DNA from 2 places in the Pseudomonas lurida genome. Region 2 is predicted to be linked to the other one. Evidence: predicted binding sites of a transcription regulator. Region 2 holds the regulator's gene; the other holds the start of a gene.
The links. The regulator sigma-54, encoded in region 2, starts transcription at its own class of promoters, with help from an activator protein. The targets are predictions, from matches to a motif close to ANTGGCATNNANNTTGCTNT.

Region 1: ATH90_RS20360 (flagellar hook-length control protein FliK) is a predicted target of sigma-54. The motif match lies at 1,652-1,671, and genes of this name have one in related genera.

What each region holds. Positions count from the first base shown of each region.
Region 1 is NZ_PDJB01000001.1:4,506,219-4,510,636, reverse strand. Features, by position in the region: gene ATH90_RS20370 (ATP-binding SpoIIE family protein phosphatase) at 1-1,204, shown strand, start outside; gene ATH90_RS20365 (Hpt domain-containing protein) at 1,235-1,582, shown strand; gene ATH90_RS20360 (flagellar hook-length control protein FliK) at 1,721-3,061, shown strand; gene fliL (flagellar basal body-associated protein FliL) at 3,237-3,737, shown strand; gene fliM (flagellar motor switch protein FliM) at 3,747-4,418, shown strand, end outside.
Region 2 is NZ_PDJB01000001.1:1,040,637-1,045,054, forward strand. Features, by position in the region: gene ptsN (PTS IIA-like nitrogen regulatory protein PtsN) at 1-450, opposite strand, end outside; gene hpf (ribosome hibernation-promoting factor, HPF/YfiA family) at 461-766, opposite strand; gene ATH90_RS04665 (RNA polymerase factor sigma-54) at 842-2,335, opposite strand; gene lptB (LPS export ABC transporter ATP-binding protein) at 2,521-3,246, opposite strand; gene lptA (lipopolysaccharide transport periplasmic protein LptA) at 3,246-3,779, opposite strand; gene lptC (LPS export ABC transporter periplasmic protein LptC) at 3,766-4,338, opposite strand; gene ATH90_RS04685 (KdsC family phosphatase) at 4,347-4,418, opposite strand, start outside.

The sequences.
Region 1 (4,418 bases), 3.5 Mb from region 2:
TGCCGCGCCGAATATCCGCTACCTGCAATCGCCCTATGCGCTGTTCAATGGCGACCTGTTGCTGGCGGCCTACACCCCCTCTGGCGATATGCACGTGCTGCTCGGAGACTTCACCGGTCATGGCTTGCCGGCAGCGGTGGGGGCCATGCCCCTGGCGGAAGTGTTCTACGGCATGACCGCCAAGGGTTACGGCCTGGCACAGACCCTGCGGGAGATGAACGCCAAGCTCAAGCGCATCCTGCCGGTGGACATGTTCTGCTGCGCCACCTTGCTGTGCCTGAGCACGCAGCGGCGGGTGGTGGAGGTGTGGAACGGCGGCATGCCCGATGGTTATGTGCATGAAGTCGCCACCGGCAAGCGCACGCCGCTGGCGTCACGGCATTTGCCGTTGGGGGTGCTGTCGGCCGAAGCCTTTGATGATCGCACCGAAGTCTGGCCCATGGCGTTGGGCGATCGGGTGTTCCTGCTGTCCGATGGGGTGTTGGATACCGCCGATGCCAATGACCAGTTGTTCGGCGCCGAACGCTTGCAGCAGGTGTTCGCCGACAACCGCGAGCCTGACCGTTTGTTTGAAGACATTGAACGGGCCCTGGCGGCCTTTCGAGGCGAGGCGCGGGATGACGTGAGCATGGTGGAAATCACCCTGCACACCGGCCAGCAACTGCGTGCCACCGGGCCGTTGTATGCCGACAGCGGGCAGTCGTGCCCGCTGGATTGGTCGGTGAGTTTCGAATTCCGTGCGGAGACCCTAAAGCGTTACAACCCTTTGCCGTACCTGCTGCAGCTATTGCTGGAGATCCACGGCCTGCGGGAGCAGAGCGGGGCGCTCTACAGCGTGATGGCCGAGTTGTATTCCAATGCCCTGGAGCATGGCGTGCTGGGCCTGGATTCACGGCTCAAATGCGATGCACGAGGGTTCGCCGAGTATTACCGCCAGCGTAATGACCGCCTGGCGCAGCTCAATAGCGGCTACATACGCGTGCATGTGCAGGTCGTACCGACCGAGGCAGGCGGCAAGCTGACCCTGCGCGTCGAAGACAGTGGCCCGGGGTTCGATGTGGAGCAGGTGCTGGCGCGGCCCCTGGGTATCGACCGCCTGTCTGGCCGGGGCTTGAGCCTGGTGCGTCAGTTGAGCAGCGATGTACGCTGGTCCGATGGAGGGCGCAGTGTCTGCGTGGAGTTTTCCTGGGGCGCTCTGGCATAATCCGCCGATTCTTGATCAAGGAGCGAGCAAGTGGTTGATCTACATCTGGACCCGCAGGTGCTGTCGGGTTTGCAGGAAGTCATGGAAGGCGAATATCCCAAGTTGCTCGATACCTTTCTCGATGATTCCCAAAAGCGCGTCGAAGCGCTGCGCAAGGCCAGGGATGATGCGAAGGCGTTGGGAAGGATTGCGCACAGCTTCAAGGGGAGCAGTGGGAACTTGGGGGCGGTGCGGTTGGCGCAGTTGTGTCAGCGGTTGGAGGTTGAGTCGGTTGAGTCTGCGGTTGGGGATCTGGGGGAGCTGGTCGATCAGATTGATCGGGAGTTTGCGTTGGTGAAGCCGTTGTATGAGTCGGAGCGGCAGCGGTTTCAGGTTTGATTGTGTACATATCCGTTTCTTCGGTAACGGCTACCTATGGTTGCCCAAATAATGGATATACACACAAAACCTGGCCCGACTCTTGCTCTACCTCCAGATACTGCATCCCCGATCCCCATGCAGTGGAGACCTTTACCTATGCCAGTCGCCCCGAATTCGCTCCTTCAGGCTGCCCCCGCGGCCAAGCCTCAAGCGCCCGCCGCCAACTCACCGGCTGTGGCTGCGGACCCACGGGACAAGGGCCCTGGCTTCGCTCAAGTGTTTGCCAACCAGGCCTCCAAACCCACGGCGAAGGCCGACGACAACGCGTCCAAACCCACCGCGGGCAAGTCGTCCGACGCCAGCGCCAAGCCGGCATCAGGCAACGACAAGCCTGCCGCCAGCACGCCAGCGGTTGCCGATAGCGGCAATACCTTGCCTGCCAAGCCGCCGGCCAGTACCGACGACAGTGCCAGCAAGGATGACGACGCACCTACCGATCCGACGCTGGTGCAGCAGCCTCCCGCTGACCCGGTGGTCGACCCGGCATTGATTGCCGCCGTCACCCCGGTGGCTGTGCCGGTGCCGGTCGAGACCCCGGCGCCCGTCACCACCGCCAAGGATGAGAAAGCCCAGCCGGTGGCTGCAGCGCCGGTCGCCGCGACCGAGGAGGCCAAGCCGGCCTTCGACCCGGAAGCCGATCCCCTCGACGCCATGCCGGCCGTGCGACTGGCGATGGAGCAGGGCGGGCATGTGTCGGCCAGCAGTCAGGCTCCGGCGAAAACCGCGCCGGCGCCGACTCAGGATCAGCCGACCGCCGCGCAGAATTTTGCCGCCGGCCTGGCCAATATGGTCGACCAGCAAGCCACCAAGGACAGCACCGACCAGGGCGGCGACAAGGCATTCAGCGGGCTGATCGAGGACGGTCTCAAGGACCTGAAGAACGCCAGCAGCGATACCCGTGTGGATGACTTCGCCAATCGCCTGGCCGCATTGACCCAGGCCGCTACGCCGAAAACCGCCAACGCCTTGCCGCCCGTGGCCAATGCGCCGCTGGCCATGCACCAGAGCGGCTGGACCGACGAAATCGTCAACCGTGTGATGTACCTGTCCAGTGCCAACCTCAAGTCGGCGGAGATCCAGTTGCAGCCGGCTGAGCTCGGTCGCCTGGATATCAAGGTCAACATGACTGCCGACCAGCAGGCCCAGGTCAACTTCATGAGCGCCCACCCGGTGGTGCGTGAAGCGCTGGAAAGCCAGTCGGGCCGCTTGCGGGAGATGTTCGCCCAGCAGGGGATGGGCCAGGTGGACGTCAACGTATCCGACCAATCCCGTGGCCAGGAACAACAGCAACAGCAGGCCCAGACTCGTGGCGTGAGCAGCAGCGGGGGGCGCGGCGGTGATAATGGCGACAGCGGCAACCACGCTGATGTGGCTGAAGCCGTGACGCCGGTGACGTCGACCGTGATCGGCTCCAGCGCGGTCGACTACTACGCCTGATCCCTGTCAAAACACGCTCAGTGTGGGAGCTGGCTTGCCTGCGATGGCGGTGAGTCAGCTCCCACAAATGATTGATGGTGCCCCATCTTCCCCGGTTGCCAGACAACTCTGGCATAACACTTGCTCTTGCCTTTCCGTAGATCTATGAATCCCCGAATAGTGACGGATTATTGGCATGGCGAAGAGCGACGACGCAGCAAAAGCACCCGCAGGCAAAGGTAAGCTCAAGCTTATCCTGTTGATAGTCCTGGGCTTGCTCCTGGCCATCGGCGCCTCGATAGGTGGCACCTGGTACATCATGCACAGCAGCGCTAGCAAACCGGCACCCGCCGCCGAAACCGCCAGTAACGTCAAGCAACCGGCAATCTTCGAGCCGATGCTTCCGGCCTTTGTCGCCAACTTCAGTCAGAACGGTCGTCAGCGTTACCTGCAGGTGAGCATCACCTTGCTGGCGCGCAACCAGTCGGACCTGGACGCCCTCAAGGTGCATATGCCAGTGATCCGCAACAACCTGGTGATGCTGTTCTCCAGCCAGAGCTTCGACACACTTGCCACCCCTGTGGGCCAGGAAATGCTGCGCCAGAAGGTCACTGCCAGCGTGCAGGAAGTGGCCCAGAAGGAACTCGGCAAAGTCGTGGTCGAGCAGGCGCTCTTCACTAACTTCGTATTGCAGTAGGATCACGACATGGCCGTGCAAGACCTGCTGTCCCAGGATGAAATCGACGCGCTGCTGCATGGCGTGGACGATGGTCTGGTACAGACCGAAATGGCTGCCGAGCCCGGCAGCGTCAAAAGTTATGACCTCACCAGCCAGGATCGCATCGTCCGTGGACGCATGCCGACCCTGGAGATGATCAACGAGCGTTTCGCCCGCTATACCCGGATCAGTATGTTCAACATGCTGCGCCGCTCGGCGGACGTGGCCGTGGGTGGCGTGCAGGTGATGAAGTTTGGCGAGTACGTGCACTCGCTGTACGTGCCGACCAGCCTCAACCTGGTCAAGATCAAGCCGCTGCGCGGCACCGCATTGTTCATTCTTGATGCCAAGCTGGTGTTCAAGCTGGTGGACAACTTCTTCGGCGGCGACGGCCGCCACGCCAAGATCGAAGGCCGTGAGTTCACCCCTACCGAGCTGCGGGTGGTGCGCATGGTGCTGGAGCAGGCCTTCATCGACTTGAAGGAAGCCTGGCAAGCGATCATGGAGGTCAATTTCGAGTACATCAACTCGGAAGTGAACCCGGCCATGGCCAACATCGTCGGCCCCAGCGAGGCCATTGTGGTGTCGACCTTCCACATCGAACTCGATGGCGGTGGCGGCGACCTGCACGTGACCATGCCGTACTCGATGATCGAGCCG
Region 2 (4,418 bases):
TTCATCCAGGACAACCTGGTACAGCGCCTCGTTGCTGTTGGCACTGCGCAGTTTGTCGCGTACTTCCTTGCGGTCGAGCATGCTGGCGATCTGCCGAAGCAGTTCCAGGTGCGCATCGGTGGCAGCCTGCGGGACCAGCAGTACAAACAGCAGGTCGACCGGGGCACCGTCGATAGCGTCGAAATCGATGGGAGCGTCCAGGTGAAGCAGGGCGCTGACTGGGGTCTCGCAGCCTTTGAGGCGGCAGTGGGGAATGGCGATGCCGTTGCCAAAACCGGTGGAACCGAGTTTTTCACGGGCAATCAGAGCCTCGTAGACATCTTGCATTTCCAGTTCAGGCACTTCGCGGCTGATCAGGTTGGCAATTTGCTCAAGGGCTTTCTTCTTGCTGCCGCCCGGCGCGTTCACGAGGGAACGGCCGGGGGTCAGGATGGTTTCAAGTCGGATCATGGGGGGAGAGTTAACGACCTGTGCCCTGAAGCAGGCTCAGATTCTTTTCCTTATGCTTTTTAAGTTGGCGGTCAAGCTTGTCTGTGAGCAAGTCGATTGATGCATACATGTCTTCATGTTCGGCATTGGCGACCACTTCACCACCGGGTATCTGGAGGGTCGCTTCAATTTTCTGCTGAAGCTTGTCGACCTTCATGATGACCTGCACGTTGGTGATCTTGTCGAAATGTCCCTCAAGCTTCCTCAGCTTCAGCTCGACATAGTCGCGTAGTGGAGGGGTGACTTCTACATGGTGTCCACTGATGTTGACTTGCATACAGCTTCTCCTTCGTTGCCAGTGCATAAAGCGGCAGGTAGGAATACCTGCCACTGGAACGCTGTGGCCCGCCCGTCACATCAAACGCTTACGCTCGCTGGAAGGCGCGATCCCGAGGGACTCGCGGTACTTGGCGACGGTTCGACGGGCGACCTGAATGCCTTGTGCCTCCAGTAAACCAGCGATCTTACTGTCACTCAATGGCTTTTTCTGATTTTCCGCGGCAACCAGTTTTTTGATGATCGCGCGGATCGCCGTGGACGAGCATTCACCGCCTTCTGAGGTGCTGACATGGCTGGAGAAAAAGTATTTCAGTTCATAAATGCCCCGTGGGGTATGCATGAATTTCTGCGTGGTCACCCGCGAAATGGTCGACTCATGCATGCCTACCGCTTCGGCGATGTCATGCAGTACCAGCGGCTTCATCGCTTCGTCGCCGTACTCCAGGAAGCCGCGCTGGTGCTCGACGATCTGGGTGGCCACTTTCATCAGGGTTTCGTTGCGGCTTTGCAGGCTCTTGATGAACCAGCGGGCTTCCTGCAATTGGTTGCGCATGAAGGTGTTATCGGCGCTGGTGTCGGCGCGACGCACAAAGCCGGCGTATTGCGGGTTGACCCGCAGGCGCGGCACCGATTCCTGGTTCAGCTCTACCAGCCAGCGCTCGTTGTCCTTGCGTACGATCACATCCGGAACCACGTATTCGGCTTCGCTGGACTCGATTTGTGAGCCGGGACGCGGGTTGAGGCTCTGCACCAGCTCGATGACCTGGCGCAGGTCGTCTTCCTTGAGCTTCATGCGGCGCATCAACTGGCTGTAGTCGCGGCTGCCCAACAGGTCGATGTAATCGGTGACCAGGCGCTGGGCCTCGGCGAGCCAAGGGGTCTTGGCTGGCAGTTGGCGCAATTGCAGCAGCAGGCATTCGCTGAGGGAGCGCGCGCCGATACCGGCAGGTTCGAACTGCTGGATGCGGTGCAGGACGGCTTCGATCTCGTCCAGCTCGATATCCAGTTCAGGGTCGAAGGCTTCAAGAATCTCTTCAAGCGTCTCGTCTAGATAACCCTGGTTATTGATGCAGTCGATCAGGGTCACGGCGATCAGGCGATCGGTGTCCGACATCGGCGCAAGGTTCAGTTGCCACAGCAGGTGGCTCTGCAAGCTCTCGCCGGCGGAGGTGCGGGTGGTGAAGTCCCACTCGTCATCGTCACTGCTGGGCAGGCTGCTGGCGCTGGTCTGGTAGACGTCTTCCCAGGCGGTGTCGACCGGAAGCTCGTTGGGGATGCGTTCGTTCCATTCGCCTTCCTCGAGGTTGTCCACCGTAGGGGCGGATTCCTGGTAGGAGGGTTCCTGCACGTCGGAATTGGGTTTTTGCTCGATGTTATCGGCCAGCGGGTCTGCGTTATCGAAGTCGTCGCCTTCTTCCTGGCGTTCGAGCATCGGATTGGACTCCAGGGCCTCCTGGATTTCCTGTTGCAGGTCCAGGGTCGACAATTGGAGCAGGCGGATGGCCTGTTGCAGCTGCGGTGTCATCGTCAGCTGCTGGCCCATTCTCAGGACTAGCGATGGTTTCATGGCAGGGGCTTAACACCTTATTCGCCGGCGCAATGCGCCATCCACGACAGGGCGCGTGAGCGCCAAACATAAGCAAATTATATGCCTGATGTCGGGGGCTTTGCCTAGAGCGCGGTAACAATAAAAATCCGGAGGTTTTCATTGACTCCCGCGCACCTTGGCGAACGGCCGTGACACCACGGTGTTTACAGGCGGAACTCGTGACCCAGGTACACTTCCTTGACCAGTTCGTTGGCCAGGATCGTGGCGGAATCACCTTCGGCGATTAGCTGGCCATCGTTGACGATATAAGCGGTCTCGCAGATATCGAGGGTCTCACGGACGTTGTGGTCAGTGATCAGCACGCCAATGCCCTTGGCCTTGAGGTGATGGATGATCTGCTTGATGTCGCCCACCGAGATCGGGTCGACGCCGGCAAACGGTTCGTCCAGCAGGATGAACTTGGGCGCAGTGGCCAGGGCGCGGGCGATTTCCACACGGCGACGCTCACCACCGGACAGGCTCATGCCGAGGTTGTCGCGGATATGGTTGATGTGAAACTCCTGCAGCAGGCTTTCCAGCTCCTTGCGGCGGCCGTCTCGGTCGAGCTCCTTGCGGGTCTCGAGGATGGCCATGATGTTATCGGCGACCGACAGTTTGCGGAAGATGGACGCCTCCTGCGGGAGATAGCCGATACCGGCGCGGGCGCGGCCGTGCATCGGCTGGTGGCTCACGTCCAGATCGTCGATCAGTACGCGGCCCTGATCCGCCTGGACCAGGCCGACGATCATGTAGAAACAGGTGGTCTTGCCGGCGCCGTTGGGGCCGAGCAAGCCGACGATCTGGCCGCTGTCGATCGACAGGCTGACGTCGCGCACGACCTGACGGCTTTTATAGGCCTTGGCCAGATGCTGGGCTTTCAGGGTTGCCATTACTCGGCCTTCTTCTTCGGCTGGATAACCATATCGATGCGTGGGCGCGGCGCGCTGAGCTTGCTGCCAGTCGCGCGGCCGGCGTTGGCAACCTGTTTCACGGTGTCATAGGTGATTTTCTCACCTTCCGTAGAGTTGCCATCGGGGCTGAGTACCTTCGCCTGGTCGATCAGGACAATGCGGTTCTGCTGGGCGTGGTACTGGATGGTCTTGCCGTAGCCCTTCATGGGGCCGGTATCGGTAGCAGACTGCTTCTGTTCGAAGTAAGCCAGGTTGCCTACCGACGTCACCACGTCGATATCGCCCGATTGGGTGCGCGTCAGTGTCACCGTGTTGCCGGTGATCTTCATCGAACCCTGGGTGATGATCACGCCGCCGGTGTAGGTGGCGACGCCTTGCTTGTCATCGAGCTGCGCGTCGTCAGCCGAGATGTGGATCGGTTGCTGGCTATCGTTCGGCAGAGCCCAGGCGCTCACGCTTCCCAGTGCTGCGCCCAGACCGAGCAAAATAGGGAGAGTTTTAACGAGCCTCATACTGTCCTCTTACGTTCGATAGCAGGTGTATCCTGCTTTCTTTCAAATACGCTTTCATTCCCTTGCCAGTCGATACACCGCCAGCGCCGTCGATTCTAACGTCTTGCTCGGTCTGCGCATATTGCTTCTGCGGGAATACGGTCATTCGACTGGTGGTAATCACGGTCTCACGCTTTTTATCGTCGGTACGCGCAACGCGCACCGAGTCGATCAGTTCCACCTCGGTACCGTCCGGGTTGACCTCGCCACGCTTGCTGGTGACGTGCCATGGAAACTCGGTACCCCGGTAGATATTCATGTCCGGGTTGGTCAGCAGGGTGACTTCGCTGGCCTTGACATGCTCAACCTTGTCCGAAGTCATTTCGTACTGCACCTTGCCATCTGGCAGGAACTGCACGCTCTTGGCATTGGTGGCGTAATAGTCGATAGCGCTCTCGTCAACCTGCGCAGCAGGCTGGTCGAGAAAGCGCTCCGGGCTGATATTCCAGTAGCCCACCGCCAGGAACAGCGCGGCGATGACCCCGAATAGCAGGAAGTTGCGAATCTTTTTGCTCAGCATAAAACGCTCTATAAGTAGGCGGCGTGGGCCGCTTCAAGGCTACCCTGGGCACGCAGGATCAGCTCGCAGAACTCGCGGGC